2 regions of the Aeribacillus sp. FSL M8-0254 genome follow, and region 2 is predicted to be linked to the other one. Evidence: riboswitches for the same ligand, from Rfam matches in the RefSeq annotation. Region 2 holds a riboswitch; the other holds the start of a gene.
What was found. A riboswitch is a leader RNA that binds a small molecule or an ion and turns the genes downstream of it on or off. The one in region 2 is predicted to bind S-adenosylmethionine.
Positions count from the first base shown of each region.

Region 1 (3,947 bases), 180 kb from region 2:
AATATGAGAGAAAATTTTTTATAAGAATTTTTGCTTTTTGAAAAGAGGAACTTTAACATGGGCAGACTGCTGAATCAGCTTTACCAATTTGAGTGCAAGTTGTTCAAACTGATTAATTCGCATTTTGAACGAAAAGGACTGAATGTTTATTTTCGGTATGTTACTCATTTAGGAGGGGCTGTTTTTTCAATTGCAACATGTTTAATGCTGATGTTATTTTTTAATGAACCTGTAAAAACTGTTGCCTTGGCAAGTTCAGCTGCACTTTTTTTCAGTCATATTCCGGTTTTCATTGTGAAAAGAATTTATCCACGCAGACGGCCTTATCTTACATTATTTGAAACAAAAGTGTTAGAAAATCCGTTAACTGACCATTCATTTCCTTCTGGACATACGACAGCTGTATTTTCAGTGGCTACACCATTTTTGCTCTTTTTTCCAGCCTTAACATGGATTTTGCTTCCTCTCACATTCAGTGTGGCACTATCAAGAATTTTTCTTGGCCTACACTACCCTTCAGATGTGCTGGCGGGAATAGTTCTAGGAGCTTCAGCTGGCACCATCTGTTTTGTCGCATTCGGACCATAAAAGCAAAAAGGTGTCTAATGCATGCATCGCATTGGACACCTTTTTTATTTTACAAATATTGATGAGCTTGTTCGCGCAAAGCTTCCGCTTTATCTGTGCGTTCCCATGGCAAATCTAGATCGTTGCGTCCGAAATGACCGTAAGCAGCTGTCTGTTTGTAAATCGGGCGGCGCAAGTCAAGCATTTTTATAATGCCAGCTGGGCGCAAATCAAAGTTATTGCGAATTAATTCAACTAAAACATCTTCGCTTACTTTGCCAGTACCGAACGTATCAACAGAAATAGAGACAGGTTTCGCTACACCAATTGCATAGGCCAGCTGAACCTCACATTTGTCTGCAAGTCCGGCTGCGACAATATTTTTCGCTACATAACGAGCCGCATAAGCTGCAGATCGGTCTACCTTCGTCGGATCTTTTCCTGAGAAAGCTCCTCCGCCATGGCGCGCATAGCCTCCGTAAGTATCGACAATGATTTTTCGTCCCGTTAATCCTGCATCTCCTTGTGGTCCGCCAATAACGAAACGTCCGGTAGGATTGATGAAATATTTTGTTTCTTCATCGATCAGTTCTTTTGGCACAACCGGATCAATTACTTTTTCTTTAATATCCTGCTTAATTTGTTCTAAAGTTGCCTCCGGATGGTGTTGAGTCGATATGACAATTGTGTCAATTCTAACCGGCTGTTCATTTTCATCATATTCTACCGTAACTTGCGTCTTTCCGTCCGGACGCAAATAAGGAATTTCTTCGCTTTTTCTAACTTCTGTAAGCCGGCGTGAAAGCTTATGGGCAATGGAAATCGGGAGAGGCATTAATTCCTTCGTTTCATTGCATGCAAAACCGAACATTAACCCTTGATCTCCAGCGCCAATCGCTTCAATTTCTTCATCAGTCATTTGTCCTTCTCGCGCTTCTAAAGCTTTATCCACCCCTGCAGCGATATCGGGTGATTGCTCATCAATTGATGTTAAAACAGCACAAGTTTCAGCATCAAAACCGTATTTAGCTCTCGTATAGCCGATCTCTTTGACCGTTTCTCGCACAATTTTTGGTATATCCACATACGTGCTTGTCGTAATTTCTCCACTGACTAATACAAGTCCGGTGGTGACAGATGTTTCGCAAGCTACACGTGCGTTCGGATCTTTTTCTAAAATGGCATCTAAAATCGCATCTGAAATTTGGTCGCAAATTTTGTCCGGATGCCCCTCCGTTACGGATTCAGATGTAAACAGACGGCGCTTTTTTGTCATTTACTGCTTCCTCCTCAAACTTAAAATGATGTTTATGGAGTGCTACACTCCTTGTCATTGACACGGAACTCATTCCCTCACCACTATTGTAAACATATCAAAATTTCGTACGATAAGAAAAACTTGGCTAAACGAGATTTCTCTTATACATAGAAAAAACCTTCCCTGCCAGAGGAAAGGTTGTTATAAACATCATTGCCTTTCACTCTTATCGTTCAAGGATATAACCTTGCATCAGGTTAGCACCATTGCTCGTCTATGAATATGGAATTCTTTCGCACCATGTTGTATGTCCATAGAATACCGGGATTTTGAAAGCCATATTCTACTGTCTTCTTTCAACGAGCCGGTTGCTGGGCTTCATAGGGCCTGTCCCTCCGCCAACTCGGGATAAGAGTATCCGTTCAAATGTATATCATACAGGAGCAAAAAAGTACTTGTCAACAATAAAAAAAGCTTCTCTGTAATTTTCCAAATCGTCTGATATCCATTATTTCAGGATCAGCTGATCAATCATGATTCGTATGATGCCCAAAAATGAAGGCAAAATATGTAGTAAAAACATTATTTTCAGAAATTGATAAATAGGATGGACTATTTCCACAAATGTGTTATACTATTTCTATAAAACCATTTCAAATATGCAAAAAAAGGATGGTATGTATATGAATATTGTAGATGTATCAAATGAATTAGCTTCGTTGATTAGCGGACCAAATGCATATCATAATTTACCAGTCGCACGGCTTGTAGAAAAAGTTTTAGCTAGGAAAGAAGGTTTTTTAACAAATACAGGTGCAGTTTCGGTTACAACAGGCAAATATACCGGCCGGTCACCAGAAGATAAATTCATCGTTGAAGAAGATTCTGTCAAGCATTTAATTGATTGGGGACCCGTCAACAAGCCAATTTCATCAGAAGTTTTTGAAAAACTGTACTTAAAAGTCATACAATATTTAAAAAATAGAGATGAAATTTATGTTTTTAACGGATTTGCCGGAGCTGACAAAAAATATCGTCTTCCAATTCAAGTGGTCAATGAATTGGCTTGGCAAAATTTATTTGCTCACCAACTGTTTATCCGTCCGAAAAGCCAAGACGATTTAAAGGAGCATAAAAATCCGTTTACGATTGTTTCCGCTCCTTCCTTTAAAGCAGATCCAGCTGTGGATGGAACGAACTCAGAAGCATTTATCATTATTTCTTTTGAAAAGAGAATAATCCTGATCGGCGGAACTGAATATGCAGGCGAGATGAAAAAGTCTATCTTTTCCGTCATGAACTTCCTGCTTCCAGAAAGAGATATATTTTCAATGCACTGCTCCGCCAATGTCGGTCAAGAAGGCGATGTCGCGCTCTTTTTCGGTTTATCGGGAACAGGCAAAACAACACTTTCCGCCGATCCAAAACGCCGGTTAATTGGTGATGATGAACACGGCTGGTCTTCATCTGGTATTTTTAATATTGAGGGTGGCTGTTATGCAAAATGCATCGGTTTGTCTGAAGAAAAAGAACCTCAAATTTATAACGCGATTCGATTCGGTTCCGTTTTGGAAAACGTTGTGGTTGATGAATCGACACGAATTCCTGATTATGACAACTCCTTATTAACAGAAAACACCCGTGCGGCTTATCCAATTGAAGCGATTGACAATATTGCTAAACCGAGCATTGCGGGTCACCCTAACACTATTATTTTTTTAACAGCTGATGCGTTCGGTGTTCTGCCGCCAATAAGCAAATTAACGAAAGAACAGGCTATGTATCATTTCTTAAGCGGTTATACGAGCAAGCTTGCTGGAACGGAAAGGGGTATTACTTCCCCTAAAACAACGTTCTCCACATGCTTTGGAGCACCATTTCTTCCGCTTCCAGCTACAAGATACTCTGAAATGCTCGGAAGAAAAATCGAAGAACATGATGTGAAAGTATTTTTAGTCAATACAGGGTGGACCGGCGGAGAATACGGAGTAGGAAAACGAATTAAACTTGCTTATACAAGAGCCATGGTTCAGGCAGCATTGGAAGGCGAACTCGATGAGGTGGAAACTGTAAAAGACCCTATTTTCGGGCTGGCGATTCCTGCTCATGTTCCAGGAGTGCC
Region 1 covers NZ_JBBOZY010000001.1:954,363-958,309, reverse strand. Annotated here, with positions in the region: gene NSQ44_RS04815 (phosphatase PAP2 family protein) at 58-588, shown strand; gene metK (methionine adenosyltransferase) at 638-1,843, opposite strand; SAM riboswitch class I at 2,049-2,240, opposite strand; gene pckA (phosphoenolpyruvate carboxykinase (ATP)) at 2,509-3,947, shown strand, end outside.
Region 1: it holds a riboswitch for S-adenosylmethionine, as region 2 does, so the genes downstream of both, metK (methionine adenosyltransferase) here and NSQ44_RS05605 (methionine biosynthesis PLP-dependent protein) in region 2, are expected to answer to the same signal.

Region 2 (3,947 bases):
GTCCTCAAAGCTTTCCAAACCGACGCTTAAGCGAAGCAATCCGTCCGTAATCCCTCTTTTTTCTCTTTCTTCTTTCGGCATTGCTGCGTGGGACATTTTAGCTGGATACGACAAGATCGATTCAACTGCACCAAGGCTGACTGCGAAAACAGGCAGTTGAACATGATCAGCAAGAATCTTGACCGCTTTTTCATCTTCTAGTTCAAACGATAAAACCGCTCCACCGTTGACACTTTGCCGCAAATGAATATCTGACCCTGGGTGATCGTGAAGACCCGGATAGTACACTTTTTTAATGGCAGGGTGCTTTTTCAAAAATTCTGCTAATTGAGAAGCTGTTTTGACGGATTGATCCAGCCGCACATGAAGTGTTTTTAACCCTCTTAATACAAGCCAGCAATCATGCGGGCCGAGAACAGCGCCGAAGGCATTTTGAAGCTTGTAAAGCTCTTCGCCAAGCTTTTCATCTTTCACAACTGCCAGTCCTGCCAAACAGTCGCTATGACCTGCCAAAAATTTTGTTGCACTATGTAAAACAATATCGGCCCCTAAATCGAGAGGCCTTTGCAAAGCCGGAGTCATAAATGTATTATCAACAAATGTTAAACAGCTGTTTTCTTTTGCAAGCTGCACAATTGCTCGAATGTCCGTCACTTTTAACAGCGGATTCGAGGGCGTTTCAATGTAAATCACTTTTGTGTTCGGACGTATATTTGCTTTTACGGCATCAAGGTCCGTCATATCGACAAACGTATATTCAATGCCAAAGCGCGATAAGACATCGGCAACAATCCGGTATGTTCCGCCGTACACATCTTCAGTGACAAGAACGTGATCTCCCGAAGACAGTAGCAGAAAAGCTGTTGAAATGGCGGCCATTCCTGAAGCAAAAGCAAACCCTCTGGCGCCTCCCTCCAGTTCGGCAATCGCCTCTTCCAACGCTTTTCGTGTTGGATTTCCTGAACGGCTGTAGTCAAATTCAGGAGATTCATCCAATGTTTGCTGATGAAACGTTGACGCTTGCTGAATCGCCACGCTGACAGCACCGGTTGTCGGGTCAACCTTATGTTTATTATGAATCAATTTTGTTTGAAAGCTCCATTGGTCATGCATTTAGTAAATCTCCTTTCGCAGCTGCTTGCAATGCCTGCTTGAGATCTTCCTTCAAATCCTCCACGCTTTCAATCCCTACAGAAAAACGGAGAAGCCGGTTACATACACCGTTTTGAATTCGGATTTCTTCCGGAATGTCCGCATGTGTTTGGGTAGCTGGATACGTTATAAAGCTTTCTACCCCTCCAAGGCTTTCCGCAAAACAGATTAATTTCAGATTCTGCAAAAACGGGTTGACCCATTCTTCTTTTTTCACACGGAAGGAAAGCATTCCGCCTCTGCCAGGATATAATACATCATCAATTTCAGGAAGCTCTTTTAAATATGCCGCCAGCTCCCTTGCATTTTCCTGATGTTTGGCCATTCTCAATGATAAAGTTTTCATTCCTCTAAGCAGCAGCCACGAATCAAAAGGAGATAATACCGCACCAATTGCATTTTGATGCATGGCTAATTTTTCGCAAATTTCTTTCCCTTTTGCACAGACCAGGCCGGCAAGGACATCGTTGTGACCGCCTAAATATTTCGTTGCGCTGTGAATCACGATATGCGCTCCTTCTTCAATCGGACGCTGCAAAACAGGCGTGTAGAACGTATTGTCAACGATCAGCAGCAAATTGTGCTTCCGGGCCAATTCCGCCAACGAGGAAATCGATGTTTCCTGCATAAGCGGATTAGTGGGCGTTTCTAGAAAAATCGCTTTAGTATTTTCGTTTATTAATGATTCCGTATATTCGCGAGACGTAAAATCGTCATAGTGGAAGGTAAGACCGTATTTGCGCCACTCTTCTTCAAACAAGCGGTATGTCCCGCCATATAAATCTTTTGAAACGATCAGTTCATCTCCACTTTTAAATAAAGCCATAATCGTCTGAATCGCTGCCATTCCGGAAGAAAATGCAAATCCTTGATCGGCTCCCTCCAATTTGGCTATGGCGTCCTCGACAAGCTCTCTCGTTGGATTTTTTGTCCGAGTGTAATCATAACCTGTTGATTCGCCTATTCCTTTATGCCGGTAGGCAGTGGACAAATAAATGGGGGCGCTTACTGTTCCTGTAAGAGCTTCACTTCGATTTCCTAATTGGGCCAAAACTGTTTCAATATTCATCTTTGACTTTCCTCCCTTTTTTAGTTAGTAAAAATGTGCTGCTTTCATTGCCTGTAGAGGAGGCTTTAAAAATAAAACGCCCTCTTCATAAGAAGAAGGCGTTTATTGTTTGGCTCCTTCTTATCTTCCAAGCATATCTTACGGCAAAATGCTTGCTGGATTTAGCACCTTGGTACAAAGGTTATCATGCCGCCGTCCTTGTACCGGTTGCTGAGACTTCTTCGGGCCAGTTCCCTCCGCCTCTCTCGATAAGAATTCCGATATGAACTTTTGATAGGTATAACTTTACCTCAGTTTTTAAAAAAATTCAAGACGTTTCCTGCCAACAATTCCGATAACTTTGATTTATTTTCAGTAAAACTAAAGAAAAATAAGAACATTCTTTAAATAATCCGTCGATTCTGGAAATGTTTTTTGCGAAAGCCAAAAGGGAAATTTTTTTGTATGGATCACCTTTGATCCTCCATCATTTCAATGAAAGTGGTTTTATTTTCCCCTGAGGCTTCCCAAATTTTAATAGATTTTAAAATGCAAATATTCAATTCGAAAGCTGTCGTATTTTTAAGAAAAATTGTGAACGAGGTGATCTTCTTTTGAGGAATTGGAAAATTTTAAGAGAATTTAATAAACAGAGAATGAAACGATTGAATTAGCAAACTAATCGTTTGATAAATTTTTCGCCAACTTCAGTCAAATGAACCCGTATTCCATAAAGCAGCTGAACAGAAAACGAAGATGCGATATTTGTTTTGCAGGTGAAGCTGGGAAGCAAAAAAGATGAACATAAACGTGCCGTTGGAAAATTTGCTGAACATTCTTTACTGATGCGCCTTCTCTTTTTTATCAATATTATGGAAAGGAAAGACTGTTTATGATGCTGTATATAATCGACAGCATTCGAACCAATAATTTTCATGACGAGCAAATGATGGGGCAAATCAAAATTATGTGAGAAAACGCTTTCTAAAAATTGGAACATCATCAAAACAATGTGTACGGAATTTATTATGATTATGAAAGCGACTACAGAGGAGATTATTTAATTAAGCATTGCAATTGAAGAAAATAATGGGGAAGCTTTTAATTGAAATCCCGAGAAACATGAAAATAAAGTTTTTCAAGTAGATACAACGGACGAACAAAGCATGTTTAAAACTTGGAGTAAGATTTGGAAGCAAGAAGAAACTGGTTTAATAGAGCGTGCTTGAAAAATACAGCCTAAAGCCCAAATGGAGAAATTGAAATTCATATAGGCGCTGTCTAATAAGTCGATTTTCCGGCTTATAGACGCCCCTTTAATGTTTTAGAAATGTTGATTCGTTTTCAATGGATTTTGACTTTCTGGACAGCTCCAAACAATGTGAAAAAACGGGAGCTTATTCGAGCGATTTGAATAAAATGCTCTCACAACAACAGAATCCCAATATACAGGCATAATCATAAACAACTTTTGGGATAATCCTTTTTTAACAACTGCTTCATCTTGAACATCAACAAAATAACCCCCTATCCAGAAGCCGCATAATATCAAACAGCTTCTATATAGGGGGGTTATTGCTTAATTCAAAAAGCTTGTATCTACAAGACCTTTAAGATCCGGTTTTTCTTTTAAAAATTTCAAGTCATAAGAAGAGTTAGAAAAGTCTTGAAGAACTTTTTCATCCACTTCGGTTGTATAGCGGACACGTTCCCAAGCGCTGTCGATAATTTCTGGGTCAAGCTCTTG
Region 2 covers NZ_JBBOZY010000001.1:1,130,423-1,134,369, reverse strand. Annotated here, with positions in the region: gene metC (cystathionine beta-lyase) at 1-1,113, opposite strand, end outside; gene NSQ44_RS05605 (methionine biosynthesis PLP-dependent protein) at 1,106-2,221, opposite strand; SAM riboswitch class I at 2,339-2,476, opposite strand; gene NSQ44_RS18960 (YSIRK-type signal peptide-containing protein) at 2,742-2,786, shown strand; gene NSQ44_RS05600 (aliphatic sulfonate ABC transporter substrate-binding protein) at 3,780-3,947, opposite strand, start outside.